Regions from separate parts of the uncultured Arcticibacterium sp. genome, predicted to be linked through region 1. Evidence: riboswitches for the same ligand, from Rfam matches in the RefSeq annotation. Region 1 holds a riboswitch; the other holds the start of a gene.
What was found. A riboswitch is a leader RNA that binds a small molecule or an ion and turns the genes downstream of it on or off. The one in region 1 is predicted to bind cobalamin.
Positions count from the first base shown of each region.

Region 2: it holds a riboswitch for cobalamin, as region 1 does, so the genes downstream of both, AADJ06_RS08305 (TonB-dependent receptor) here and metE (5-methyltetrahydropteroyltriglutamate--homocysteine S-methyltransferase) in region 1, are expected to answer to the same signal.

Region 1 covers NZ_CAXHZC010000010.1:136,802-152,245, forward strand. Annotated here, with positions in the region: gene AADJ06_RS21210 (isoprenylcysteine carboxylmethyltransferase family protein) at 1-333, shown strand, start outside; gene AADJ06_RS21215 (BatA domain-containing protein) at 320-2,398, opposite strand; gene AADJ06_RS21220 (glycosyltransferase family 2 protein) at 2,423-3,160, opposite strand; gene AADJ06_RS21225 (YciI family protein) at 3,423-3,773, shown strand; gene AADJ06_RS21230 (sigma-70 family RNA polymerase sigma factor) at 3,804-5,054, shown strand; gene AADJ06_RS21235 (hypothetical protein) at 5,044-5,259, opposite strand; gene AADJ06_RS21240 (PepSY-associated TM helix domain-containing protein) at 5,281-6,408, opposite strand; gene AADJ06_RS21245 (TonB-dependent receptor) at 6,423-8,765, opposite strand; gene AADJ06_RS21250 (DUF6607 family protein) at 8,896-9,804, opposite strand; gene AADJ06_RS21255 (DUF6686 family protein) at 9,809-10,141, opposite strand; gene AADJ06_RS21260 (HmuY family protein) at 10,145-10,741, opposite strand; gene AADJ06_RS21265 (hypothetical protein) at 10,774-11,484, opposite strand; gene AADJ06_RS21270 (TonB-dependent receptor) at 11,517-13,589, opposite strand; cobalamin riboswitch at 13,840-13,976, shown strand; partial or broken gene metE (5-methyltetrahydropteroyltriglutamate--homocysteine S-methyltransferase) at 14,085-15,444, shown strand, end outside.
Region 2 covers NZ_CAXHZC010000002.1:361,386-376,829, forward strand. Annotated here, with positions in the region: gene AADJ06_RS08265 (HD domain-containing protein) at 1-1,090, shown strand, start outside; gene AADJ06_RS08270 (hypothetical protein) at 1,202-1,777, shown strand; gene AADJ06_RS08275 (TraB/GumN family protein) at 1,864-2,688, opposite strand; gene AADJ06_RS08280 (hypothetical protein) at 2,751-3,377, opposite strand; gene AADJ06_RS08285 (hypothetical protein) at 3,719-4,117, opposite strand; gene AADJ06_RS08290 (DUF2851 family protein) at 4,171-5,442, opposite strand; gene pyrF (orotidine-5'-phosphate decarboxylase) at 5,763-6,587, opposite strand; gene rfbC (dTDP-4-dehydrorhamnose 3,5-epimerase) at 6,662-7,198, shown strand; gene AADJ06_RS08305 (TonB-dependent receptor) at 7,284-9,224, opposite strand; cobalamin riboswitch at 9,304-9,500, opposite strand; gene AADJ06_RS08310 (phospho-sugar mutase) at 9,606-11,369, shown strand; gene AADJ06_RS08315 (histidine kinase) at 11,371-12,531, shown strand; gene AADJ06_RS08320 (LytTR family DNA-binding domain-containing protein) at 12,531-13,280, shown strand; gene AADJ06_RS08325 (LytTR family DNA-binding domain-containing protein) at 13,466-13,948, shown strand; gene hisH (imidazole glycerol phosphate synthase subunit HisH) at 14,363-14,953, shown strand; gene hisA (1-(5-phosphoribosyl)-5-[(5-phosphoribosylamino)methylideneamino]imidazole-4-carboxamide isomerase) at 14,961-15,444, shown strand, end outside.

The sequences.
Region 1 (15,444 bases):
GTTTTAAGAAAAACTCTCGCTCTTTATGACATGAGCCTTTTTTTTGGCCTAAAACCAGAAGATGCTAAGGTGGAGCCTTTCAATACACATGGCTTACTTGCCAAAATGAGACACCCGATGTACACGGCGACATTGATGATTTTCTGGGGATGGTTTCTTTTTAGCAACACGTATCAAAACTTAGCCTTTTGTACGGCCAATACCATTTATATTTTGATAGGAATTTACTGGGAAGAGAAAAAGCTCTTGAAACTTTACGGTCAAAAATACGAGGACTATAAAAAGAAAACGCCGATGCTTATTCCACGACTTAGAAACCCTAACCTTTCATAAACCGAACTAACAGCACCTCAACCAATAGAAAAGCTAGAGCAGCATATAAAAAGTATTTCCATAACTGAACCCCGAAATTTTGCTCCGCAAACGTACTTACAAAGTCTCCATCTTTAATATTGTCAAAAACGGTAACGTTTGGCTGCTTTTCAAAAATGGTTCTAAGTTCTTCTGGCGTATAATTTCCCATTCTTGATTCTTTTGAATCATGGTTTAAACCTAAAATGGAGTGTTTCACACCATCTACTTGTAATTCATAAAAGCCCGATTCTAATTCTTGACTCTCCGATAACTCTACTGAAGAGGGTAATTCTAAAAGTAATTTATTGCCACGTACTTGCTGAATTGGCAATATCTCAAAATCGTCTTTCTTTAGGCTATAAACAGCATTTTTGGGAGCATCCGCAAAAGGAATCACCAAAGTACCCGCATTGAAATTATAGGCTAATTGCTGCGGTTTGATGCTTAATGCCGCCACTTTGAACAGTGTGGGAACAAATAAAGCATGCTCTGGAAAATTGCCGTAGGTCATGTTTAATGGCGAAGCTAAAAGATATAGCGAACCGTTTCCAAAATCCGTTTTACCCAGAAAAGCCTTCCCACTTTTTAAACTCAATAATTTATCTCCTAAACCCGTCCAAGAAATGGTAGCTTGTGCCTTTGGCAAATTCACTACCGCAGCTGAAATAGATTGCTCAAAAACATCCGCAAAAAATGGCATATTCTTATCCGGCACCTCTAATTCCACCTGCTTGCTTACAGCTATAGAATCTCTTGCCGCAGTCAAAGTATTTAAGCCTAAAGAAGAAACCAATTCTTGATACGTCAATAAATCAGGATTTTCTCCAGGTATTAAAAACAAACTTCCGCCGCCTTTTACAAAATCTATAAGCGAACTTTTAAGATTCTCCCCTATTTTATTTAAGCCCTCTACCACCACTAAATCCGCTCCACTAACTTTGGCTAGGTTGACATTACGAATGCTGTACTGCTCAAAATTAAATAGACTGTCGTCATCATATAATTTAGCAATATAATCCGAAGCCGATTTTTGTTCAAAAAGGTGCAAAATACTAATAGCAGGAGAAACATCCACCACAAAATACTGCTCATTATCAAAAGTGATTGGTTGGTCGTCGAAGCTTACCGACCCCATGTGCTGCCCCTTACTTCTAACAGTGAAGTTAAAACTAGCAGTAGCATAACTTTCTGGACTTACAGAAACAGATGAAGTAGAAGTTTGCACCCCATCTATCATCAGTTTAACAGGCATTTTTTCAATAGCTTCATTCCCAGAATTATATACTTTAACGTTCAATAAAGCATTTTGCATCTCTCGAATAAATGGCGAAGAAAGCCATACAGAATCTACAAAAACGTTTTTTGAAACGTCTCCCTGAACGGGCACTAAATAAACTTGATTGCTACTATCAGTCTCTAGATTTAACAAATCGCCTACGGTGCTCTTTTGAAAATCAGAAAACCAGAAGAAATTATTCCCCTCTTTAGAGGCTTCTTTTTCTGCCATTCTCATCTGTCTTTTATAAACAGATGTAAGGCTTCTAGCTTCTGGCGAAAACCTTACTCCTGTAAGGCGGTCTCGTACTTTGGTAGCACTATTGGCAAATTGATCTTCCCCTGAAAAATCATTGGTAGTGAGCTGAATATTTTGCTGATTTTTAAATAAAGCCAATAACTCGTCAATCTTAACCACCGCCAAATCAATAAAGCGTTTATTGTCTGTGGTGTTTTGCATACTGAGCGAATTGTCCAAGTAAAGGCCATTGATACCCTTGGCTGTACTGTTTGCACTTAAACTATTTTGAGCAGGTAAAAACGGCTGGGCAAAAGCCAAAACTAAAGCTGCCAAAAAGAGCATTCTGGCTGCCATAATGAGCCATTGTTTCAGCTTCCTGAAAGAAGAAGTTTCGGTTTCTACTTTCTTAAGAAAAGCTACATTAGTAAAATACACTTTCTTAGTTCTACGGAAATTAAACAGGTGAATAATCACCGGCACCGCTAGCACCAACAAACCCCATAAAAGCCCTGGATTTAAAAACTGCATATACTATTGTAGGTTTATCCTTCTTTAATTTTTTTTCATGTAGTCGCCTCGAGAAAAGTACTTTTCAATAAAACAGTACATCAAAATGAAGAAATAACGGCTACCCATTTCTTTTATTTTCAATTTTGACTCTCCATACTTTCTATTCGTCCAACTGTTTGGTACTACCGCGTAAGAATAACCTCTCACCATAGCTTTAAGCGGTAGCTCAATAGTTAAATTAAAGTGAGGCGACATAAAAGGCTTAAGCCCATCCATGGTTTCTCTTTTATAGAGTTTAAAGGCGTTAGTGGTGTCATTATAATCAATTCTCATCAACATTTTGACAATAAAATTAGCCACTCTATTTATTACCTTCTTATGTTTTGGGTAGTCTATCACCTTACCACCTTTAATCCATCTGCTACCAAAAACGCAGTCTACATTTTTTTGCTGCATGGTTTTATAATACTTCACTAAATCTTCTGGGTCGTCTGACATATCCGCCATAAATACAGCTACGCAATCTCCAGAAAAACGCTCTAAACCATACCTCACAGCATAGCCAAAGCCATTCGGGCCTTCATTAGTTTCAAAAACTAGCGTTGGTATTTCCTTTTGAAGTTCAGTTAAGACCTCAATGGTATTGTCTTTAGAATTATCATTAGTCACCCATATTTCATGGTCAATCTCATGCTTTGACAAAGAACTATACAAAGAGCTCAGTGTTTCTGGAATAGATTCCGCCTCATTATAGGCTGGAATTACAACGCTTAATTTCATGTAGCAAAAATGCTGAGAAAAGCTGATTATGACAATTTAGTTTCAGAGTTTTGGACGCTAGCTTTTAAATCTCTTTACATTTATTGGATGACAAAATTTATTTTTTATGGTATTTCAAGTTTAAAAACCAAAACAGCACTCATAAAACTCTAACTACTAACACACTAAATTATTTTAGAAAATAATTTCAAATTCTTGTCCAAATAAAGCATCTGAGCTCGTCATAACTCCGAAAGATGTTTAAAACTAAAAAATAACAATCATGAACACTTACTTATTATTATTTAGAGGCGGCGATTCTACTTTAGAAACGTATTCTCCGGAAGAACAACAGGCTCATATGCAAAAATGGTTTACTTGGATGGGCGGCCTGTCAGAGAAAGGTTTAATGCTAGGGGCTGAACCTTTACATCAAACTGGAAAAACAATAGCAGGGAAAGATAAAGTGGCTTCTGATGGCCCATATATGGAAGGCAAAGAAATGGTAGGTGGTTACCTTATTTGCAAAGCTGACGATTACGATGCTGCCGTAAAAATCGCCAATGATTGTCCCGTTTTAGAATTTAAAGATGGCAATGTGGAAGTGAGAGAAATTCAGGTAATGAATATGTAAAAGACCGTCATCAATACTTCTAACACAAATATTGAACAGTTAACAGACCATCTTTTCAGACAAGAATCTGGGAAGATGGTTTCTATATTGACCAATATTTTTGGTGCTGCCAATTTAACCCTGGCCGAAGATGTGGTTCAAGACACCTTGATTCAGGCTCTAAACACTTGGAAACTAAAAGGTATACCTGAGAAACCTGAGGCTTGGCTATTTAGGGTGGCTAAGAACAAGGCCATTGACCAAATAAGGAAGAACAAACACACTGAAAGTTTTGACTTTACCGATAATAAAAGACAACTCCTAAACTCAGAGTATACCTTAAATGTAAGTCTTGAAAACTACTGGAAAGAAGAACTCATTGAAGACCAGCAACTCAAAATGATGTATATCTGCTGCTCTCCAGAAATTAGCCCTGAAAGTCAAATAGCCTTGATTTTAAAAACACTTTGCGGATTTAGCACACCAGAAATAGCAAAAGCATTTCTCACTTCAGATGATACCATTTCAAAACGGCTTTACAGAGCAAAAAACTACTTCCGAGAGCATAAAACCAAATTTGAACTTCCTGCAAGCGAAGAGCTAAAGGAGAGAACACTAAAAGTTCTCAATGCTATATATCTTCTCTTTAATGAAGGGTATAATTCCAGCAATAGTAAAGACTTAATACGAAAAGACCTCATTCATAATGCCATTATGCTTGGCAAACTTATAAATGATAACGAGCTCACTAGAAGTCATGAAGGGCAGGCACTATTGGCTTTGATGTGTTTTCATACCGCTAGAGAAGATAGTAGGTTAAATCCTGAGGGTAATATTATTTTGCTAGAACAACAAGATAGAAGTTTATGGAATAAGGACTTAATAAACCTCGGAATTCAATACTTAAACATGGCCAGTAAAGGAGACAGCATAAGCTCTTACCACATAGAGGCGGCTATAGCTTATGAGCACTGCAGGGCTGTTAATTTTAAAGAGACCAACTGGCAAAGTATTTTAACACTTTACGACCTCCTTTACCAAAGCAATAAATCGCCCATAGTAGCATTTAACCGTGTTATTCCTTTTTACCAAATTCACGGAGCAGAGAAAGCTTTAAAAGAACTAGCTAAAATCAAGGAGCTAGATAAGTACTATTTGTACCATAGCTTCAAAGCACAATTGCTCAAAGAAATGGGTAAATCAGACAAAGCCCTTACATCTTATGAGAAAGCTCTTTTATTAACAGATTCTGAGGTGGAAAAGGCGGTAATTCGTGGGAAGATGGACAAAACTAAGCTTTGATGCGTAAGCACAAATCCTTAAAACCTGCCTTTTCTAAGGCACACCTTAAATCGCATTCTTTAAGATTACAGTGTTTGATAAGGGTAATGTCATTTGTGAGGCAGTCTACCCCAAAAGAATTTACACCAATATTGGCCAATTCTTGTTTTAATGCTTCTAACCTTTCCGGTGCTACGTTTTGATTCTTAACCTGAATTTTAATCATGTGAAATACATTTTCTAAGACTTACTGTTCAATACTGTTCTTCTTCTTTTTACCAAGCCACACTAAAAAACCAGTTACAGGTAAACTAGCACATAAGATAGAAATAATAAAGGCCAGAATCTTACCTGGTAAGCCAAAAATGGCACCCACATGGATATCATAGTTCATACGCATTAACTTTTCGGCCACGCCAGCATCTTTTAACCTTCCATAAACATGATTAACAGAAACCTCCTCCATGGTGTATTGGTCAAAATACCTATAGTCTGTGCTCCAATACATGTCTTCTTTATAATTGGCATTGGCTGCAATAGCCGAAGTGTCAGACTCTGGTGTATGGACTTCCAAAGAGACCGCATCAGGATATTCTTGAAGCATTTTATCCCATACTAAATCTATGGCTGGCCTTTCCGTAATTTTGCCTGAAAAAGCTGTAGAGGAAGGTGTGATGTATAATAGGTCTTTGTCTCCACCCAAGGTTTTATAATAAGCATTAGCAAACCACTGGATACCAAAAACAATACCCGTGGTAACCAAAATCACCGCAAAAACACAAGAATAAAACCCCAGGATATTATGTAAATCATAGTTTTTTCTTCGCCACTTTGTGGAATCTTTCCAACGGAACCAAAAGCGTTGTTTGGCCGCTGACTTATTCTTAGGCCACCAAAGAACAATTCCTGAAATTACCATCAGCAAAAACAACAAAGTACTGTAAGAGGTAACTGGCTGCCCAATTTCTGGTGGTAGCCACAAATAGTAGTGCCCATCAAGAATCCAATGAAAAAAAGATGCTTCGTGGTCTTTAGTCTCAATTATGGCACCGGTGTATGGATTATGATATACCGAAAAATAATACTCCACTGGCTCAAACGCATAATAAATGGTTTCTACGCTCCTACCCTCTCCCGGGTAATTTATGGCATGCAAATGATGGTCTGGATATTGGGTTTTAGAAATCTTTTCGAAAACAGAAGGAGGCAGCACATCCCTATCTTCTACCTTACTAAATCGAAAGTCTTCTGTGGCATCTAAAATCTCTTTTTGGAAAGCATAAAAGCTCCCAGTAATACTGATTATAAACACCACTAGCCCGGTGCTTAAACCGAGCCAGAGGTGTACTTTTCCAATTTGCTTTTTAAATTTCATGAATTAGTATTTCCCTAAAACTTATAACGAATACTTAAGCGTGCGTTTCGGTTTGCTTCTGCTTGCCAATAGTAAAACTCACTCCATGTATAATAAGCCCCCGAAATTACATCGGCATTAAATAGGTTATTTACATTTAATGCTATGCCAAACTTATCAAACTGATAAGAAATAGCCCCATCAAACTTAGTATAAGAAGGCATAGTAGGGTCAATAGAAGAATCATAAGCGGCATACCATGTAGAACGCCCAGAAGCATGAGATGCTCCAAGAGATAAACCGAAACCTTCTAAAGAACCACCAGTGGCAGAATACGAAAACCAAGCGTTTGCAATGTGTTTATCCGTCCCAGGGAGTTGACGGTCTACCATGTCACTTTCTGTATCTTTCGAGATTTTGGCATCTGTGTAAGCATAATTCATGGTTACATCTAAACCGGTAAATAGTTGCCCCCTCAGGTCAAATTCCAGTCCAGAGGTTTTTGTTTGACCTAACTGAATAGAGAAATACTGATGCTCAGGATCTGAAGTCAAAACGTTATTCTTGGTAATTTGATAAGCTGCCAAACTCGCCGTCCATCTTCCATTTAACATTTCTTTCTTAATACCAATCTCTTTATTTGCCCCTGTTATTGGGTCAAATTTTACATTGTCAAAAGATGCTCCAGCTTGCGGGACAAATGCCTCATCATATACAGCATATAAACTTGTATTTTCATTTAAAGAATAAGATAAACCTACTCTTGGTGTAAATTTCCCAGCTTCCGTTTCTCCAGAGTAAGGGTCACCATCTCTGGTGGTAGTATACCTTCCTGCTAGTGTTAGCCTTACTTTATTATCTAAAAACCTCATTTCGTCTTGAAGGTAATACGCCGTATACAAATTACTGTAATGAACACCTCTCTGGCGTACATCTAATTCACGGTCAAAAACCGTATAACTTGAAGCCGGAACTGTTCCATAAACAGGATTATAAACATTAAACCCTGTACTACCTTCTATGGCTCCACTTTGACTCCAGTCGTGATAGAAGTCTTTATCTCCCATATCCAGTCCTGCCAAAATACGGTGCTGAAGGTTTCCTGTATAAGCATCACCATTTACAAAAAACTGCCCCACTCTGGTTTGTCCTAGAATATCCCAGTTAGACTCCGCACGTAATAAAGTATCACCATTAAAGCCAGAAGGCCAAAGGCTACTACCTACTTGGTCAAAATGTAAGTAAGAAAGCTGTCCTGTGAATTTCCAGTTTTCGTTTATACTATGAGAAAACGTAATTAAGGCCGACTGGTCATTTATAGTAGTAGGCGACATATTATTCTCTAGCGTACTAGCACTGCCTGGGAGGTCTCCTAGACCATTTGGAGAATATATATAGTTAGAGCCTATTGGAGACATTTTAACAAACTGATAATTATACTCAGCCGTTAAAGAAGTGCTAGGGTTAATTTGATATTTGATAACTGGTGCTACAGAAACTCTATTATTGTACTCGAATTGTTTTTGCGTACCTTTCATTTGACCCATCAAGTTAAGGCGATACTGAAGTTTACCATCTTTACTTAGTAAACCATCAAAATCTAGTGTATTTCGGTAGGTACCGAAACTGCCTACAGTCATTCCCAATTCTGCTTTTTTATAGCCTGTAGGTTTCTTAGTTACCACATTATAAAAACCACTTGGCTCGCCTGCAGCCATCATAAAGCCAGCAGGCCCTTTCACAAATTCTATCCGCTCCACCATACTCATATCCTCAGTAAGTGGCCCCCAAGTTTCGGTTACGTTCATTCCATTTCTAAAAGATGCCACCCTGGACCCACGCATTACGATTCGGGCATAGGTTTCCCAGTGTTCAGACATGGTAGCACCACTCACATTCCTGATTACTCCCTCTCGCATATCAAAAATCTGCTGATCTTGTAGAGTTTGGTTGGTTATAACCTGAATGTTTTGTGCCACTTCTAGCAGCGGAGTTCGTAAACGTAAGGAAACGGAAGGATAATCCGTCACGTATTTACCAGGATTAGCCGTGACCAATACTTCTTTTAATTCATTGGCATCTTCTTCCAAAATAAAATTAACAATTACCCTTTCACCATCAGAAATTGATAAGTCTTTGGTTTGCTGTTTCAAACCAACAAAACTAGCTATCACTGTGTAAGTACCAGCTTTCACATCTTTGATTTCATAGTCCCCTTCTTCATTGGCTGTTGCCCCCCTTGTACTCCCTTTGAGGGTAACATTCACAAATGACGCCGGCTCACCATCAGACGTCTTCACTTTGCCCGAAATAATTCCTTGAGAAAAAACTACGGCAGGCAGTATTATTAAACTTATTAGAGATAAAAGTTTTTCCATTTTTTATTGATTTTTTGGGTTTTGAGTAAGGCCAAAATGAATTTGGTAAGTAAAAGCCGAAGAAAAAGAACACTCAAACGCTCACTTCTCCGGCATTACGATTCTAAATCCAATTTGACCTTACAAACAATTAGATTCCTTTTTCAAAGACAATAAAGTCCTTTAAAACGGCATCAAGTTTTTTCTTATTCTCAGCGGAGCTAAGATTCTCTTTATTGATATTATAAAAGAAGCTTCCAAGACGCTGGTCATCTACTTTTGATTTAATAGTGAAGCTTTTATGCTCATTTTCTACTTTATCCCAAGCAGCTCTAACATCTTGCCAGTATCCCTTGTTCTTTTCCCACCATGCCTTAGTGGCAGCACATTTACTCATATCTGTGCGTACGTAATCATTATAACCTTTTTCAGAAGCTAATAAGACATCCTCTTTGCCTTCCGCTCTAATAATCTTGTCGTTATCTTGCTCATGAAGGTACCCTTTATCTGTAACATGAATTCGATTTCCTCTTTTCATGACGTTATAATCTTTTCTGTGAGAATACTCTCTTCTAGGCAGAGCCGCATCTGCTGTACTTTCCCATACCGACTTACCATTTATATGAGCCCACTCTCCCGTACCAGCATACCTTAATTCATCTTGCGTACCATAGACTTTTTGTGTCCATCCATTCTTAAAGTTTGAATTAGAGATATTGCTATATCTAAAATCATTGGCTGTGTTAAACGAAAGTAAATGTGGGTCTCTGTATGTCCAGTCTTCACGCCAGTGCTTCACCACCATGGTGTCATTTATAGCTAAAAGGTGCTGAATAACCACTTTATTAGCAGACTCTTCCACCACAAACACATACTCTGTAGCATGCTCTAAGTACCTATCATGAAACTCATAAGCGGTATCAGGTGCAAAAGTCTCCGCATATTTAAATGTAATATTCATGCAGCCACACTGCCCTTTGATAGCCTCTATATCTGCTGATTTTTGAGCAGAAACTACAAAAGAAAGGCACAATCCTAATAATAAGAAAAGGTTTTTCATTGTTCTATTTTTGATTAATTATCTCGTTTACTTCCAGCATCAGCACAGACTCATTTATCATTCTTTTAAACTCCTCATACTCGCATGCTGTAAAGGCAAAAAAGGTATTAGCAAGGGGTGTTTGGAAACTTATAGTTTTACCTCTTCCTACGGGTTTCTCCATAATGTATGTGCCATATTCTACATCCACAATAGCCCCCAAACCTCGAATTTCTTCCTCCTTTAACAGAATGAAAATATTTTCAAAAACTAGGTTATATCTATCGCAGCCATTGCAATAGCCAACATAACCATAAGCGGATTTACTGATAATATTTAATGAGCTTTTTTGACACATAATTTATTCAAATTTGGTGGAGCCGTCTGGCTGATAAACGTATCTAAAAGTATAGTAACGACCAGGAGATGTCCCGTCATAAGTAGCAGGTGCACCTTTGTAATAACTTAGTACTTCTACTTTGGCATAGTTTCCAGAAGAGGTTTTTACAAAAATCACTTTTCCTGCCACAGGCGAAACTTCATGATTGGTAGAGTTATAGTTATACCATCCATTACCTGAACCTGAGGGAATGGCAAGTCCCTCGGCATCGTCAGATTTCATGGTCAAAGTAGCCGGAACCTCTGAAAAGTCGGCATAAATACCATCTGCCACACCAGCTTCTGCAGAACCCGGCCCAGATACCCCACCATTAACAATAATACTGGTGCTTTTAAAAGCCAAATCCCATGAAGTGCTAGCAGAATCTGCAGTACTTAAAATACCATCTTCAAAACTAAAAAAAGTATAGTGACCTGTAGGAGCGTCTGACGGGTTGGCTGCCAAATCACTTACAGTTTCAGAAACCACTGGCTCTGATGCTACTACATCATCTTCCTTTTCGCAAGAAGCCAGACCTAAAAAAAGTGTACAAATAGTTAGAAATTTAATCGTGTTCATTGAAATTATATAGTTTGAATTTTTACTCTTAATTAATTGATTACAAATGTCATATCACATTTATGACGTATAGTTTCGTAAGCTTTCCCTTTGAAAGTACCTGGCACTTCTTCTATCCACTCGACTTCTGCCAGGTAAAGACCTTTTCTATTAGGCTCTACGCTTACAAAACCAATTTGATTTGAAAACTTATCTTGCAGCCAGCCCTCAGGATTCACCACTCTTATTTTAGTTTTATTCATTGGTTTACCATCTTTCATGGCATATAGCTCCACATTATTGGCATTGATTTTACAGAAAGTATCTAGGTAAAGTAGCTGGTCTGCTGCCGATTGATTTTCTCCAATACTAAAACCCGTTCTTAGGTATTGAATTGGCCTTGTAATTCCTAGTTTATGCTTATGCCAGTCTTGCACCTCTCTGGTATCATTTAAACCAAGTACTTGATAATAGCCCTCACTCTTTGGCGTATACGAACCCTCCCATCGGGTATTCGTCTGTGTCATATTCACTTCTAACTCTTCTCCATCGGGAGATATCACCGTCACTTTTATATCAGCCATTTTATCCAGTCGGCTTCCTACTTCCCTTATTTGCGAAGCATACTCCCCATAGTAAAGGTGAATCTGTACGGGTTCGCCTATTGCGGCGTTTTCTGACTGCTCTAGCTCAAACCAATAACCATGAGCCTGTGTTAATAATGGACATACCAATAGCATGACTAATTGCCCTATTTTTTTCATTTTTATTTATTTTACTTTTTGTTTAAATCCTTCTAGATAGCATACCTCATTCGTACCCAAAACTGCCTTCCAGCTTGCCCAGGCTGATATTGAGCATTTTTAAAGTTCAGTACATTATCAATTCCCGTTTGTGCTGTCCAGTTTTTAATAGCTTTTGAAAGCGACGTATTTACTACTAAAAAACCTGGTGCATATTCGTCATCTATATCAATAATGGCATTGCCGTTTTGGTCACTAAAGCCGTACCTCCCTCTGTAGATTCCGCGTATGTTAAAACCTAGCTTGTCATCCGTTTCATAGAAAAACTTGAGGTTGGCAGAGTGTTTTGACCTATTAAGTAAGCCACCGTAGTCACGGCGACTTACTCTTTCGGTTTCGAGGGTTTCCGGGTTACGTCTATACAAACTTCCCTCAGATATTTCAGTAAGTACAGATTTGTCTTTGGCCTCTAGGTATTGATATCCAGCACTAACTTTAAGGTATCCGCCGAAGGAAACATTGAAATTTTGATTAGCATTAAGCTCCACACCCTGTGTGAATACCTCCGCTATATTTCTGTAGCTATAGACATTCTGTCCATTAGTTTTCTGAGCTACAGGAAAACTTTCAATAAGGTTACTTACGTCATTTCTAAAAATGTTCAAAGTGGCTGTTCTCCCCTGATTGCTGGTGAAAAGTAAGCCAATATTGCTCGCTAAAGAGCTTTCTGGATTTAGTAGCCCAAATGTGGATGGGTCTGTGAAAATAGTAGCTATTTGACCTTGTGTTTGCATTTCAGCAATATTTGCTTCTACTTCCTGCGAGCCAAAAACACTGTAACCTGCCACGGCATTGGTAAAATTAAGGTACAGCTGTCTGAAGTCAGGAGCCTTATAGCCTACCCCTACCGAGCCTCTTAGTTTCAATTGAGAATTAAGCTTATACATGGCAGCTAGCTTAGGCGAAAACTGATTTTTATAAGCCGAGTGAGCATCATAACGGCCACCTACATTTACCTGAAATTTATCGAAGCCATAGAATTCATACTGACCAAAAACATACTTGGTGTTAAACTTTTTGAGTTCATCATACCGAGTGGCTTCTACGGTCTCATTCACCATTCCGGCACCAAAAAGAAAGAAATGTTTTTCTGCAAAAGAGAAATCAAGAATAGCCTCTGGCCTAAAGAAGGTCTGATTAAAATATGATTCGTCATAGACACTATTATCGCTATCATAAGTCAGCAGTGATTCTGTTTTATAAGATGAGCCATATAACCTCGCGGTCAAACCTACGGTACTTGAAAACTTATGCTTTAAACTGGCATTAAAATTCTTGTCATTAACAGAACCAGTCTGGGCAATTAACGCAGAGCCATCCGTTTCTTCAATTTCATAACTGCCAGACTGTGACTCTTCAAATAACCTCCCAGATAGTTTCAGCTTAGTTTTATCGCTGAAATCATAGTTTAACCTTGGCTGAATGGTGTAATTATCAAAAGGCGAAACGGTATTCCCTACGGTTTCTGGTGTAAGGTCATAACCTCCCGATGAGTAACGATTAGCGAATATTGAAAAGCCTAGTTTATCTTTCTTATAGTTAGCCAAAGCAGACAAGTCCAAGGTATTATTGCTTCCATACCTAGCATAAACATCCCCTCCTATTTTGTTTGGCTGCTCTGTTATAATATTTATTACGCCTGCTAAAGCCTCAGAACCATAAAGGCTAGATGAAGGCCCTTTTACTATTTCTATTTGTTTGATATTTCCTACGGCCAATCTGCTCAACTCCAATGTACCAGCCGTTCTCCCAATTAAAGGCTCACCGTCTACTAATATTAGCGTATAATCTGGATTAAAACCTTGTAACTGAACGCCATTTCCGTGGTCGTTTACTACAAAAAGGCCTGTTTGTTCTGCCAAAACTTCATTAAGCCTAAGAGAGCCCATTTGCTGAATTTGCTTTTTCTCAATTACCGTAACCGGCATAGGTAGCGAGTTCAATTGACGTTCACTTTTAGTAGCCGTTACCACTACCTGCTCCAAGTCTTTCTCCAGAAGGCTATCTAGCTGTGCTAGCCCTGTAAATGGTAATAGAAGCAATAGGAAAAAGGAAACTCTTGGCATTTGTTTTTATTTAGTCTTATTATAAATAATGAGACAAATGTATAAGTGTTCTTTTTACACTCCAAGCTTATTTAGAATTATTTTAAATAATAAATTCTACTCATTAAGAAAATATCGAAATACCCAATTCGTCTATTATGCAAAACGCTTTAAGATATTATATCTATCAATTACTTAAATTGCAGGTATATAATCTACATATTTTACAAACTACAGTTGTTTTATCTTTTTAGATTACTAATTTTGACGCGAATTAGATATAGCATTTGGTTTCTGCTGAGAGGCAGACTTAAAAAGGAATCATGTGAAACTCATGAACTGTCGTGCAACCGTAACCGGCCTAAAAAACTGGAAGTCGAGATACTTGCCACCTGCTATTGACAACATGCTTTCACGACTAAGGCATAGAGTCAGGTATACGAAAATGCTCATTTTCGTGTACTTACTTCTTTAGCGGAAAGTGTACTCAATGAACATTTTTAAAAATTCAAAAGTATGCTTAAAAACAATTTAGGATTTCCACGAATAGGAAATCAAAGACAGCTCAAAAGAGCTTGTGAAAAGTACTGGTCTGGTAAAATTTCTAAAAGTGAACTTTTAGAAACAGGCAAAACCATTAGGCTGGCCAACTGGCAACTTCAAAAAGAAAAAGGTATTGACCTTATTCCCTCAAACGATTTCTCTTTCTATGATCAAGTTTTAGACCATAGCCTCATGTTTGGAACTATTCCAGAGCGGTTCAAAGACCTCAACAAAACAGACTTATATTTTGCCATGGCAAGAGGTTTTCAGTCGGAGAGTCAAAACCTGAAAGCCTGCGAAATGACTAAATGGTTTGACACTAACTACCATTACATAGTCCCCGAATTTCAAGCTTTTCAGACCTTCCATTTGAATGACGCCAAGGTTATTGATGAATTTATAGAGGCAAAGAATGCAGGAATAATAACCAAGCCTGTATTGATAGGGCCTATCTCCTATCTGCTTTTAGGTAAAGTAAAAAATGCCGACTTTAATGCCCTCAGCCTTATTGATAGACTTTTGCCAGTTTATTTAGAACTGCTGAATAAACTCCAAAAAGCAGGTGCAGCATATGTTCAAATAGATGAACCGTTTCTAGGACTAGATTTAAATTTCTTCCAAAAAGAAACTTACAGAACGGTTTATCATAAAATAAACAATGAGCTTCCCGATTTAAAAATCATACTGAGCACTTATTTCGAGGGCATTGAAGATAATGCACTAGCCGCTTTAAATCTTCCAGTAGACACCCTGCACATTGACCTGAAACGAGCTCCTGAGCAACTAGACAATATCCTTGGCAAGGTTGGTCCTGACCTAAAATTGTCACTCGGGATAATTGATGGAAGAAATATCTGGAAAGCAGATTATGAAAAAGCTATTCAAATTGTACAAAAAACAGTGAAGCTACTTGGTGAAGAAAGAGTCATGATTGCTCCGTCCTGCTCGCTTATTCATGTACCCGTTGATTTAGAAAACGAAACAACCATTGACCCAGAAATTAAAGACTGGCTTGCTTTTGCTACGCAAAAACTAATTGAGCTAGACGAAATAGCAACCATTCTCGCAGCCCCTAATTCTCATCTTTTAGCCAAAAACACAGCTTCTATTACAGGCAGAAGCATTTCTTCCAAAATCCATAAGCTTGCAGTAAAAAAGCGAAGTCTGGCAATAACAGACAAAGAACTAAAAAGAAATGCGGTTTTTGAAGAGCGTAAAAACTTACAAAAGTCTCACTTAAATCTTCCTGAATTTCCTACCACCACCATTGGTTCTTTTCCGCAAACCAAGGAAATTAGAAAACTCAGGGCTAATTTGAAGAAAGGAATCATTA
Region 2 (15,444 bases), on a different contig from region 1:
CGCCATGGGTATTTCGCTGAACCAAAAAAACTTTGGTGAGCTGATTGACCCTTTTGATGGTTTGGGAGATATAGAAAGAAAAACCTTAAAAACGCCGCTAGAGCCCGGCATTACTTTTTCTGATGACCCACTGCGTATGATGCGTGCCATTAGGTTTGCTACGCAATTAAACTTTGACATTGAAACTGAGACTTTTGAGGCGATAGCCGCCATGAAAGACCGTATTAGTATTGTTTCGCAAGAAAGAATCACCGACGAGCTGAATAAAATTATAATGACGCCCGTGCCGTCTTACGGTTTCAAGTTGCTCTACAATACGGGTCTTTTGAAAATCATTTTTCCAGAAATGGAAGCTCTGCAAGGTGTGGATGTGATAGATGGTAAAAGGCATAAAGACAATTTTTACCATACGCTACAAGTACTTGATAACATTTGCAAGTCTTCTGATAACCTATGGGTGCGTTGGGCGGCTATTTTGCATGATATAGCTAAACCGCCAACTAAACGTTTCAATCAAAAAATAGGTTGGACTTTTCATGGTCATGAAGATTTGGGAGCCCGCTGGGTCAAAGGAATTTTTAAACGAATGCGACTACCGCTAGACGGTAAAATGCGGTCAGTAAGAAATTTGGTAAGACTTCATTTAAGACCTATAGCTTTAGCCAAAGAAGGAGTTACTGACTCTGCTTTAAGAAGGATTCTTTTTGATGCTGGTGATGATTTAGAAGACCTCATGAAGCTTTGCAGAGCCGACATCACCTCTAAAGATGCCAACCGAGTAAAACGCTATTTAAAGAACTTCGACCGCGTAGAAGAACTACTAATCGAATTAGAAGAGAAAGACAAACTAAGAAACTTCCAACCCGTTATCACAGGCGAAATAATCATGGCGGCTTTTGGTTTGCCACCGTCCAAAGAGGTAGGCGTTTTAAAAGTGGCTGTAAGAGAAGCGGTACTAGAAGGCGAAGTACCAAACGAACTAGAAGAAGGCTTTGAATTTATTAGAAAGGAAGGCGAAAAAATGGGCTTTCAGCTAGATAAGACGTTGGAGGAGGTTTTGGCCTTTGTGGCGAAAGTGCAGGAAGATTAGCACCACCTTTAGGCAAGAGGTATATACCTAACACACAAATCAAGTCTAAAAGAATAGGGTTTTATTTCACGAAAACCGTGAAGAAAAGAGTCAATCAGCGAAAAATAAAGCATGAAATTCATAGGAAATACATTAGACTTTACCCCTAGTTCTTTAGTTAATATACTTTGTGAGCCTTTTTCTATCAACATCAAATTACCTAAAAATCAAGAGCTAAGGCATATTTCCCATTTCAGAATAGGAAACCTATATACCGACAAAGGAAATGAAGTTAGCACCATGCAAATAATTGAAGGTGCCTATGATTTAGAACTTGTGACAAAAGACGACAAGCCTAAATTAGTCTTTGGCGTACACCCTCCTACTCAGGTCCTAGACCACTTAAAAATACCTCACTCCGAATTCATCCCGCACTACAATTGCTTTGGTTTCTGTTTTGCCAATGCACTATATCGTATTACCGACCCTAGTCAAATTTTGGCTGATGAATACGAAGAATGTGCAGAATCAGAAGCGATTGTGGTCGTTTCTTTTGAGAAAGGAAATCCCGTTCATGCAGCAACTAGAAAAGAAGGGAAATACATAGCCAAATCAGGCGTAAAAGCACTGGAGGAGTTTAAAACGTATCATGCCGCTCTTTTGGGAATACCTTTTGATGATTTTAGGTTTTATAAAGCGGTGGGGTAGAAAGTAAGTTCTTTGCTTAAATTAAATCTGAGATAAACCCTGTTACAATATCACATCCAAAATAAACGAGAATCTTCAGTATGCCCTTAGTTCCTATTCCTTTTTTTACCATAATAGGCTTCTACTTTAAAACCTTCGCTTCTAAGTAGATTAATTATGCCTGTCTCACCCCCAAAATGAGCCGCTCCAAAAGCGAAAAGAGTAGTTTTTTTACTCATTATTTTCACCATCCTTGGCAGCCATGTTTTATTTCTCTTTACAAGTGTATTATAAACTTCTACACTATCCATTTCTGAAACCACAAGCTCATATAGCTTTTCGATATCTCCATTTGAGTATAATTTTGAGGTTTCATCATACAAAATCTTTCCCGCTTCCTTTAAAGAATCTATCTTATCCAAACTCTTTATTAAAGCTACAAATCTTCCTCTAACTGCCTCATCATCGTAATGAAAACTATCTATTTCAAAGTGTTCAGAAAAACTTTCAATGCCAAACACCGGAAGCCTCGCTCCAATAGACAAGTTTTTTATCATTTGTTCGACACTTGACGTTATGCATTTAGTCTTTGGATAGTAATAAATAGCTTTGACAAAAAAATCAGGGCCAAGGTTTTTAACTTGAGAAAAATCTACACTCTCATAGGCATATTCATTATAGGCGTCTTCCAGTTTCAAAATTTCCGCAGGACTCAGGTATTCTGAGATAGCCTTATTACTAGGGTTTACAAACTTCTCTAAATTTTTAAACTGAATAAGTTTTTCGGTGTTAGTGATTTCTAGAACAGTCCGTGAACAAGATGGTAAAATCTCCTTTAATATTCGTAAATCGATATCCCTTTCACATGCGAAATGAATAGTCCCATAAAGGTAAGAGGGGCTTGACAATCCATTCCCAGTTATCTTGAACATTAAGCTATTGTCTTTCTGAGCAATAGCTTCTATACTAATTAAGAAGAGTACAAATAAAATTCTCAAGGCATCCATAAAGTCGCACCAAAACCGCTAATAAGTGAGTTAATGAACATTTCTTTTCTAACCATCCTGTAGTAAACTACATGAACTTTTAAAACAATTGGAATTATTTCAATCGGAATATCAGGACTCAAAAATTTAATCTGTTGCTTATCAAACTCAACATTTATACTATGGTCCTCTTCTGAACCTAACATACCCTTCTCTCTTAAATCAAACTGTTCAATAATTTCCAATACCTCTTCTACTTCCCAGCCTCCTTTAACCTTTTTAATCTCATAATACTTATCTAAGTAGGACAAATAAAAACTGGGTTCGAAATAAGAAATAAAGCCTAACTTATTATTAAGACTATCAAGAATAAAAAAGGAGCTTTCTCCAAAATCACACCTTCCTATTTTAATTCTCAACTTAGTTCCAAAGTAAATTTCAGACTCTTCTTTCTTAGATTCCTTGAGAGTCAAAAGCTTTTTATCTCCATTTACTACAAAGAAATAACTATTACTAAGTCTTTTAACAAAAAGAGAATCGGAATCAATAAAAGACGCGAAGCTAGTCTCTTGGGAATAAGATACTTGAAAGGAAATCACCAAACAAAAAATAAAAGCTATGGTATTTTTGAACATCTAGGGCCTTCTTAAATTTGCTGGATACTTAATGAAAGAATGATTTAGTTTTAAACTTACAAACTCTTAAAGACTATTACTAAAATCATAACCAGTCTAAGCTGGAAATAAGTTTACCTCAAAACTCCTTTAACTTAAATTCAACTAGTAACATCTTTTTTTCGTCTGTTTTAAATCCATGCTGCTCTGCAGGTGTTCCCGCTAGGCGAAGCTTATAACTTCGTCAGGGTGTTCTTAAGCCTCTGGCTTACATTGTAAATTATCTATTCCTTATCCATAAAATAACTTGAAATAGTGCGGCTAGGTTAAGGTCGAATCAGGCCAAAATGTTTGTATAAAACCTAAAACTCCCTCTCACAAACCTTACAATAATGCTTAGGCTTGCTAGATATTGATTTCCAAAAGCCTAGTTTTTCTATGTAAGTGTCCTCATTGCCGCAGTTTGAGCATTCTTTTAGTGTGCCCTTATAATCTTTCCCTTTGATTTTTACTTCCTTACCAAAGTTGCTTTGGACTCTACCGTCATCTATTTCTTTCAGTATAGCCTTGGCGGCATCTAAATCTTCTTCCCTTACCTGAAGCTTAATACCACCAATAGCATTAGAAACCACTGGGTCGGCAGAAACTGTTTTCTGGTCTTTTAATAAATAATAAATACCAGCATCCTTAAACCGTGGCTCATAAAGCATGGTTTCAGAGTCGTAGTAAAAGGTTTTTATCGTGATTAGTTTTTCTTTCATAGTGTTTCCTTTATATATTAATTTAGCCTTACTAAAGGCCGTTTATTTTAACCCTACCTCAAAATCCCAATACCTACCCCGCAGGAAAGACATTTCCTCTTTTGGCAAAATTCATTATAAAGTTCTATGCTTCCTTGGCTGTCAAACATCGTTTTAGTTTCCAAATCTATGCTGTTCCAAAACTTGGTGATTCTGTTTTTCTCAGCAGGTATTTCTTCTAAAAGTCCCAAAGCTTTTTCTACCAGTTCATGATTATCAATTTGTTTGGCATAAGCCACCAAAACAGGCACTGCAGTATTTATAATCAAATTATGAATAGAAGAAAGTCCAATTCCCTTAAAGTCTCGACTGCTCTCTTTACCAAAATGATAATGTTTTCGCCAATATTCAGAAGGCTTGGCCTGAAAGAATTTCACTAAAATCTTAAAGTCATGACTTTCTATCAAAGTAGAAAAAAGGCTTTTGGACTGTGTCAATAAAGAAGCGATTTGACTTAGCCGCACTGTAGGGAAATTAGCAGGTCTTGTTCGCATAAATTTCCATGAGGCGGCCTTCATTTTTTCATCTACCAATCCGTGCTTTCTTGCTAAAAACTCAAATTCAGTTTTTAACTTTTCTCCATATTCATCTAAGTCAACCACTAGAAAACCGGCCATACCAAAAAGCAAAGCTTCTGTTTTAAAAATAGAATTGGCATATTTCCGAAGCACTTTAAAAGGTAGTTTTTCGGCTAAACTCAGAAACGCCTCATTATTGAGTTTGAAACCAAAGTTTCTAAGTAAAATTTGATACGTAACCTCCTCCCAGTCGTTTCCTAAATCCTCAAACCTTTGAGTTATTTCTTCTCCTTTTCTCTGCATACGCTGCATCAAAGCTTTCTCTAGCATAGAAAACTTCTTAATGTCAGGCACTTTTTCAAATTGATGGAAACATGGAATTTCGTCTTGCCCGTCTATCAAATTTTGGTATTGATGTAATAGAGCCAGATTAGTATTTGGCTTCAAAACTAAAGTAGGAATTGGCTTGTCAGCTACATTCCGAATATCAACATCATGCTCCCAAACAACGTGTAATATCACATTTTCATAAGCTGCATCATATTGGTGTTTATGAAGATTCCAGTCGGAGGCTTTTAAATGAATTTCTACGCTTCCAGCCCACTCCACCTCCGCTATTCTTACACGTGCCTCTTTAAAATCTGGACCAGAGTCGGTATTGTGAAAGCCCGTTTTTAGTACAGTGATTTCTTCCCCATTCTCAGTTTGTAATATAGTTTTTTCAAACTTCTGATATTGCCAGAGGTAGTGAAGGAAATCTTCTTTCATTGAGTGATTTTTGATTAATAGCTTTATAAAAATATAATAAATTCCTTATAAAGCTATCATTAATTCTTTGCTGTATCTGCTACAGCCAAAAACTTGATAACACTAGTCAAACAAACGGCTTTTGAAAACCTTTGCCCTTGCCGGGCTGGCAACCGAGAAAATGCTCTAAAACTTAAATAGCCACTGAAGGTAAATATTTGTCATGATTTTGGTAGGCTGACCAAAATAACGCCAAACAAATTCACACTTATTTAAATGCACGAGGGGTTTCACCCCTCGCTACTAATATATCGCTCCTCTGGAGCTTAATCAATTATTCTCTAAAGATACTCATCTAACAAACCTGCCATTTGAACCTGAAGTTTCTCAGCTTCTTTGGCGGCTGATTGACTAAAATCCTCTCCATTTGATGCATATATAATACCTCTGGATGAATTGACTAATAGGCCGCATTCCGCATTCATACCGTTTTTAGCTACTTCTTCCAAGCTTCCACCCTGTGCTCCTACTCCCGGAACCAGTAAGAAATGATTAGGGATAATTTCTCTTATCTCCTTTAATAAACTGGCTTTGGTAGCACCCACCACGTACATCAGTCTTTCAGAGTCTGCCCATTGAGAGCTTGTTCTTAGTACTTTCTCATAAAGCTTCTCGTCTCCTACAGATAGCTGTTGAAAATCCTTACTTCCTGGGTTAGATGTCAAAGCCAACAAGATAACCCACTTTCCATCAAAGTCTAAAAAAGGCTTTACAGAGTCTTCTCCCATGTAAGGTGCTACTGTAATGGAGTCAAATGACATCCCAGAGGCCGACTGGTCAAAGAAAGCTCTTGCATAAAGCGAAGAGGTATTTCCTATATCTCCTCTTTTGGCATCGGCAATGGTAAAACAGTTTTTAGGAATGTACTCCAATGTCTTTTGTAAACTCTCCCAACCCTTAGGACCCATGGCCTCATAAAAAGCGATGTTGGGTTTATAAGAAACGGCAAACTTTTCAGTAGCGTCTATAATCTGTTTATTGAATTCAAAAACAGGGTCTTTTTCTTTCATCAAATGTGACGGAATTTTCTTGATGTCGGTGTCTAAGCCCACACACAAAAAAGATTCCTTGCCTTTAATTTCTTTAAAAAGTTCTTCTTTTGTCATTCTTACAGTTTTTGAATCCTCAAAGTTATGAGTAATTGGCTATTTTTGCGGCATCTTTTCAATAAAGCATATAAATGGAATTTAAAAGGTCAGAGATAGAAGGTTTAGTAGAGATTCAGCCACGTATTTTTGAAGACGCTCGAGGTTATTTCTTTGAATCGTATCAATACGATTTATTCAAAAAGAATGGTATTCCGGAAGTATTTGTTCAAGACAATCAGTCTTATTCCGATACGGGTGTCTTAAGAGGCTTACATTTCCAAAGAGAACCTTTTGCTCAAGGAAAATTAGTAAGAGTAATCAGTGGCAAAGTATTAGACGTAGCGGTAGACATCAGACCTGAATCTCCTACCTACGGTCAACATAAAACGGTGGTTTTAGACGCTAAATTGAACAATATGTTCTACGTTCCTGCTGGATTTGCCCATGGTTTTTATACCATAGAGCCCGCTATTTTCTCGTACAAGTGTACAAACCTTTATGATAAAGAAAGCGAAGGAGGAATCATCTGGAATGACCCTGAATTAAACATTGACTGGGGAGCGGAAAAGCCAAACGTCTCTGAGAAAGATTTAATCTTACCTCTTTTTAAGGATTTGGCTAAGAGCTAAATCCGCTTATCAAAAAGTATTGAATAAAAGTTCAATATTAAGGCTGTCTCATTTTATAGATGAGACAGCCTCTTTTTTTATAAATCTAGTTATATGCTAAACCTATTTTAAAGTTTGACGGGCGAGCGTTATACCCATAAACTTCAGAATAATTTACATTAAAGATATTTGACCCAGCTGCAAAAACCTTAAGGTTTGCCTTAATGGAATAGCTTACGCTCAAGTCAATTAAAGAATATGAATGCAAATCAACCGCAACTGTTTGGAACAAATTAGAATCATAGAAACCATCTGTTCTTTTTCCCACAAACTGATAATCAAGAGCCACTGTCATTTTTTTACACAGACTTAAAGCAGCACCTAAATTAAGAGCATGTTTAGGTATTCTTATCAAATTATACTCTTGGTCTTCTTTGTCTAAAAGGCTGTTATACCCATCTAAAAAAGTATAATTACCATGTAATGAAACTGGACCAACTTGCTGACTAGCTGACAATTCTACACCACTAGTTTGCTGTTCATCAATATTAACATATTGACCGTAAGGTGGCGTATCAAGAGACAAGAATGTCACTTTATCCTGATTTCTTCTGTTAAAATAAGCTACCGAAGCTGAACTTCCTTTTTCAGCATTATTGTATTTAAACCCTAACTCTAGGTTTCTAGAGGCCTCAGGTACTAAGTCTAAATTCCCGTAAGGAGAGTATAATTGATAAAGCGTTGGGTTTTTATAACTCGTAGCTAAAACCCCAAAGACCGTAATCATTTGATTGGCTCTGAAATATGGATTTAGCGAATAAGAGAAATTTGCTCCATATTCAGAGTGTGAATTTAATCTTCCACCAAGCTCTATGCCCACTTTTTGATTGGCAGAAATATCAACAGCCGAGTAAACACTAAAGTTATCAATCTTGGTGTCATCATAAAGAAGAGGCACATCTTCAAACGGTCCAAAAGCACTTACAGAGTAGTATGTTTGAGCAATGCTCTGATTTCTCAGGTCAGTGCCAAGAAGAACTTTAACATCTTCGCTCACAAAAAACTGAGCATATAAGTCGTAGAAATTTGACTTACTTCCGAAGGTAGAATACGAGTATTTTGCAAAAGCACTTTCCGCCACAAAACTAGAATCATCTTCAAAGGTTCTGTCTACTTGAGAAGTATGAGCATTAAAATGCAACTGAAACTTTTCTTTTACCCAGTCAGCTCCTACTCCTACTTGAAAGTTTTCAGAGTTAAAAACATAGTCTTTTTCATCTATCAAAGCACCAGCATCTAAGTCGGCCATATAATCAGTTTTTCTTCCGAAAGCTCTCACGGTAACTTCGCCAAACTTTTTTGACAACTGTGCATTAAGGCTATTACGGTCAAATCCGTCTTTTTCTGCTGATAGTGAGTCAGAAACCGTAGCCGAAGAAAATCCATCACTTTTAACTTTATTATAACCAAGATTATAATTAAAGCCGCTTATCTCTCCATTCACACCAAGCCCTAAATCAAGTGTATTAAAGCTACCATAAGAAAATTTTCCGTAAGGTGTAAATGGTTTTTTAGCACCTTTTTTACTAATAAAGTTTATTACTCCTGCCACGGCGTCAGAGCCATAAAGTGTAGACTGACCTCCTTTAAGAATTTCAATACGCTCAATAAATTGAAGATTGATAAGGTTAAGGTCATAATTACCCTCCGTAGAAGAAGGATCATAAAGCGGAACTCCATCAAGAAGTATCAATGTTTTGCCAGAGCTAGCTCCCCTTAGAAATAAACTTTGGTTACTGCCTAATGGCTGTCCAGAACCTACTACATTAATACCAACTTGCTTTTGTAGCAAATCAGAAACCGACCAACCGGCGTGAGCTCTAATTAAAGAATCTCCAAGAACAATCATGGACTTGCCCAACTGTGACGACTTCTGCGGTAATTTGGTGGTAGTTACGTTAACTTCTGCTAACTCAGTTTGAGCCATTACGGAGGCACTAATTAGGCATACGCATAATAATAGGCTCCTTCTAAAAAATGTAAACATTAAAAAATAATTTGTTCAGCGAACTAGCTGAAATAAAAAATTAGACTTCCGCTCATCAATAGTCATTCACCGTAACTAGTTGAAAAGAATATTTTTTGGCAGGTCTCCTGGCTTAGTGTCACTTGATTTTTCCTTCCCATCATTTATCATGACAGTGGACAGCGGTTTCAAGTATAGACACCGAACAGTTGCGGCGACAGCTCATGCTTTAAACATGATTCCCTCTTAGGCAAATTGGATATTGAATCCAAAAGCACCAAAAACTGCCGCAAAACTACTCTATTTAATATCAAAGTTCTCAATAAATTCTAAATGTTTTTGAATAGCAAAATGGCTTCTATATCTTGTCTCAATTATTTCAATAAACGTTAATACAAAGCGATGCTAGAAGAACTAAATTTAGACAAAACGGCAGAAAAGAATATAAAGAAGTGGCTCAAGGGAAAATATGATGACGAAACTAAAGCTACTATCAATAAATGGATAGAAGAGAAAAACATTAGTCAACTGACCGATTCGTTTTATAAAAATTTAGAATTCGGAACTGGTGGTATGCGTGGAGAAATAGGCGTAGGTTCTAACAGAATGAACAAATACACGGTTGGTGCTGCCACACAAGGCTTAGCTAATTACATAAACAAATGCTATCCAGAAGGTGAAGATCTAAAAGCAGCTATTGCCTATGATAGCAGAAACTTCTCTCCTGAGTTTGCTCAAATTGCTGCAGACATTTTCTCTGCAAATGGAATTACGGCCTATGTTTTTCCAGAACTCAGACCTACACCACAGCTATCTTTTACAGTAAGAGAATTGGGTTGTCAGGCTGGTTTAGTAATTACGGCATCTCATAATCCTAGAGAATATAATGGTTATAAGGTTTATTGGAATGACGGTTCTCAGGTGGTAGCTCCGCATGATAAAAACATTGTGGATGAAGTAAATGCTATCACTACTATTAGTAAAATTAAGTTTAGAGGTATAAAAAAACGACTTAAAACTATAAGACCTGCTTTGGATAAAAAATATTTAAAAGCAGTTAAAAGTATAAGCGTATCTCCAAGAATAAATAGAAAGCAGTCTGATTTAAAAATAGTATTCTCCTCTATTCACGGAACCGGTATCACTATGGTACCTGATGCTTTAAAACAATTGGGTTTTGAGAATGTACATATAGTAGAAGAGCAAGCTAAACCTGACGGCAATTTCCCTACAGTGGTTTATCCTAACCCTGAGGAGCAAGAAGCTATGAGTCTTTCATTGAAATTAGCTAAAGAAATAGATGCAGACTTGGTAATGGCAACAGACCCAGATGCCGATAGAGTAGGAATGGCCGTTAAAGACCCTTCGGGCGAATGGCAACTTCTTAACGGTAATCAGGCCGCCAGCCTTATCGTTTTCTATTTATTAAAAGCTTGGAAAAAAGCCAAGAAACTGACTGGTAAAGAATATGTGGCCAAAACTATTGTTACCACAGAGCTAATTGATGCCATGGCTGCTAAAGCAGGTGTTAAATGTTATAATACACTTACTGGGTTCAAATACATAGCACAGGTTATAAGAGAAACCGAAGGAAAAGAAACGTTTATAGGTGGTGGTGAAGAGAGTTACGGATACCTTATTGGAGATAAAGTAAGAGATAAAGATGCTGTAGCGGCATGTGCTATTATAGCTGAGCTAACTGCTTATGCAAGGCATAATGGCATTAGTCTGTTTGACTTCCTTGCAGATATGTATAAAGAATATGGCTTCTTCTATGAAGGACTTATCTCTGTTACTAAAAAAGGTAAATCTGGTGCTGAAGAAATACAGCAAATGATGGCAGACTTTAGAGCAAACCCTCCTAAGGAATTAGCAGGAAGCACTGTTATCAGAATGGATGACTACAAAGCCTTAACACGAACTAATTTAGAGTCTGGTGAAGCTGAGGATATCCCAACTGGCTTAGGCATTGAAAGCTCAAATGTGCTTCAGTTTTTCACTAAAGATGGCACTAAGTTTACATGTAGACCATCTGGAACCGAGCCAAAAATCAAATTTTATGTAGGTGTTAAAGGGGAATTAAAAGATAAAACTCTTTTTAAAGAGACCTTAGAGTCGCTGAAAAACAAAGTAAGCTCTATTAAAGATGAACTTGCTCTAAGTTAAGATGGAATATAGACTCTCTAATTTGACACTTTTTTTCTTTGGCTTATTGACCGTTTCAATGGCTCAAGAGAATACACAAATTAGGGAGTCTAATGTTTATATTGAAAAAGTAGAAATCTCTGGTCGTGCAGTACCTATGGATTCTATTCTTCAAACAGACTATTATCATAATAACTTAAAAGTATTTTTTGGCAATCAGTTTACTTTCCCAAATACCGGTCGTTACAGGCTTTTTAACCCTGATGTGGCTAGTTCCAAATACTCTATTTGGAACACCGTAGATTCCCCTGAAATCAATATTTATAACCTTCCAGCGGGAACTTATGAATTTCAATTCATGGACGTGGTAAGTAAAACAAAAACAACTAAAACTGCCTTCATACTAATAGTCAATAGGCCTTGGTATAGTACTTGGTGGTTTTGGGCATTAGGTTTTGTATGCCTTTTCACCTTGCTATACGGAAGAGAAAAATTCTTAAAGAGTCAAGAGGAAGAAGAAAAAGAACAACAAAAGAAGATTGTTGACCTTGAGTTAAGAACACTCCAATTACAGATGAACCCACATTTCATCTTTAACGCTTTGAACTCCATTCAAAGCTATGTAATGTCTCAAGATACTGTTAAGGCAAACGATTACCTGACTAAGTTTGCTCATTTAATACGTATGTTTCTTGACTCCTCTAGAAACAAGTATATCTCTATTGATGAAGAAATAACACTTCTTCAACTTTATGTAGAAATGGAAAACCTGCGATTTGAAAACAAATTTGACTACCAAATCAACGTTGACCCAAACGTAGACAAGATGATAGAAATACCCACTATGGTACTTCAGCCTTTTATAGAAAACTCTATTAATCACGGTTTACGTTATAAAGAGAATAAAGGCTTTTTAGAAATTAACTTCACTGATGATGCCAATTTTATTACCTGTACTGTAATAGACGACGGCGTTGGTAGGATTAAGTCAAAGGGAATTCAGGTAAAATCCATAAAAGGCTACAAATCACAAGGATTAAAAATCACCCAAGAAAGATTGAAAACTTACAACAAGATAAATAACAGTAATATTCAATTTTCTATAGACAATGTTCTTTCTGAAAATGATTCAGCCGATGTTGGCACTGTGGTGATAATAAGATTCCCAAAAAACATGGAATAATGAATACCTGCGTACTTATTGACGATGAAATTAGAAGCATTGATACCATAAAAACTATCATAGAAAACTTCTTAGATGATGATTTGAAAATACTGGGCACAGCAAATTCTGCTCAAGAAGGTTTTAATCTCATAATTAAAACTAAACCTCAAATAGTTTTTTTAGACATTGAAATGCCACATCAAACTGGCTTTGATATGCTGGAAAGGTTTAACAAAATTGATTTTGAGGTAATATTTACCACAGGCTTTGACCAATACGCCATTACGGCCATTAAATTTAGTGCCTTAGACTATCTTTTAAAACCAATCAATATTGGCGAGCTACAGCAAGCTGTAAAAAAAGCCATTGAGCGATTAAACTCTAAAACAAGTGACCACCAAATTCAAAACCTACTTAAAAACATAAAGTCCCCAAAAGACTCCACTAACAAAATTCCTTTGCCTGTCATGAATGGCTTAGAAATGGTGCAAGTAGGTCAGATAGTTCATTGTGAAGCTTCTCAAGATTATACTATTGTTACTCTACTAAATGGTAAGACTATGTTAGTATCAAGAAGCATCAAATATTTTGAAGAACTTCTTAACGATTATAACTTCTATAGAACACACCATTCTTACCTTGTCAATAAAGAATTCATCAAAAAGTATGTAAAGGGAGAAGGCGGCTACGTAGTGACAGAATCAGGAAAGGAAATACCTGTTTCTCGTAGAAAAAAGCCTGAGTTCTTAAATTGGCTCAATTCTTAATTTCGAGCACTTTATTCCTCAATTATCGTAAAAAAGGAAATTAACCCCTCCACTTATCTTAAATACACTACCAGTTATAGAGTATAGCTTGATTTGCTGCCAAATCTTCGGGAACGTTGCCGTAGTTGTTCTTCTGCAGGAGAAGAAACTCACACTACAACATCAACAAAGAAAAAGCGGCCGTTATGAGCAAATTATTACAAATCAAGAATTATCACCCCGAACAAATAGATACTCAAAGAATGTTTACGCTAGAGGGGGCTACATTATCTTCTTTAGGAGACATGGAATTAAGAGTAGCAGGAAGCAAAAAAATTATTAATCTGAATGATGTAATTTATTTGCAAAGTGCAAAAAACTATACCGTTTTTAAACTTAAAGATGGGAAAAACGTCATCAGCAGTAAAACGCTAAGAATTTTCGAAGAAGAATTAGAAGACGTGGTGAATTTTGTAAGGCCACATCGCTCTTTCATGGTAAATTTTGACCATGTTAAAGACCTTCGATTTAACTGTCGTGGAGGTGAAATTTATCTGAAAGACGAGGTAATTGAAATATCACGAAGAAAAGCAGCGGACTTTAGAAAAAGCTATCGCAAATTCTTAACCGCTAATGGTCAAAACGTAGGTTCTACAATTAGGATGAAAACAAGAATGAAAACAGCTTAAAGCTGAATAGAAATAAGACAATAATTTTTACTTTTTGGGTTACGAACAATAAAGTACTGTATCATTCAGTACTTTATTTTTTTGGTCAAAATCTTATTAAACGGTACTACAAACTGAAAGACAGGCTTTAAGAAATCAAAACATTAATTCATATACGTAAAAACAAGCTTCAAAATCTACCAAGAAGATTGCGATTACCATTTGAATCGTTTAATTTCGTTGGAAAATACAAGAATATAACTATCCGATTATATAAGATTTTTTTCCTGACAAATTTAGCGAACAAATAGGCCCGACAACTTGTCGGGTTTTATTTTGTTTTTTCAAGTTTTCGTAGGACAATATCACCAAGACCTAGCATCCTGTTTTCTATTAAATTAGTTTAATCTAATTTTGAACCTCACAGAGAAAAATATGTCAGAAGTAAGCATCATAAAATATAACGCTGGTAATGTCATGTCCGTCATGTATGCACTTGACCGAATTGGTGTTTCCTATAAGTTAACAGACAACCCTGAAGAACTATCTTCTGCCGAAAAAATAATATTTCCAGGTGTTGGAGAAGCCTCTACTGCCATGCGAAGTTTAAAAGAAAATGGGTTGGATAAACTAATTCCAACACTTAAACAACCTTTTTTAGCTACCTGTATAGGCATGCAATTGCTGTGCAATCATTCAGAAGAAGGCGATGCTAATTGTTTAGGGGTTTTTGATGTCGATATTATAAAATTCCCTAAAAAAGAGCATCATAAAATCCCTCAAACTGGCTGGAACAATATTTACGATTATAAATCGGACTTACTTAAAGGCATTGATGAAAATCAGTATGTCTATTATAATCACTCTTTCTATGCTCCAATTTGCAAACATACTGTAGCAAAAACCGACTACATAGTACCTTATTCAGCCATTTTGCAAAAAGACAATTTTTATGCCTGTCAGTTTCATTCTGAAATCAGTGGCGACGTAGGAGAGCAAATTTTCCGTAATTTTTTAAAAAAGTAAGATTAGAATGTTTCAAATTATTCCTGCCATTGATGTAATAGACGGCAAATGCGTAAGATTGACTAAAGGTGATTACGGCACAAAAAAAATATACAACGAAAGACCCGAAGAAGTAGCTAAGGAGTTTGAAGATAGTGGTATTACTCGCCTGCATTTAGTTGATTTAGATGGAGCAAAAGCAAAGAAAGTAGTCAATTATAAGGTACTTGAAAAAATAGCTTCACAAACTGGACTTACCATCGACTTCGGCGGTGGAGTTCAATCTGATGAAGACCTAAGAAAGGTTTTTGACTTTGGTGCTAAACAAGTTACCGGTGGAAGTATAGCTGTCAAAAATCCAGATAAATTCATGTCTTGGCTGAGTGATTTTGGAGGTGATAAAATTATCCTAGGTGCTGATGCAAAAAATGAAAAAATAGCTATAAGCGGTTGGGAAGAAGACTCAAAAGAAGATATCTACCAGTTTGTTGAAAAGTACGTGGCAGAAGGTG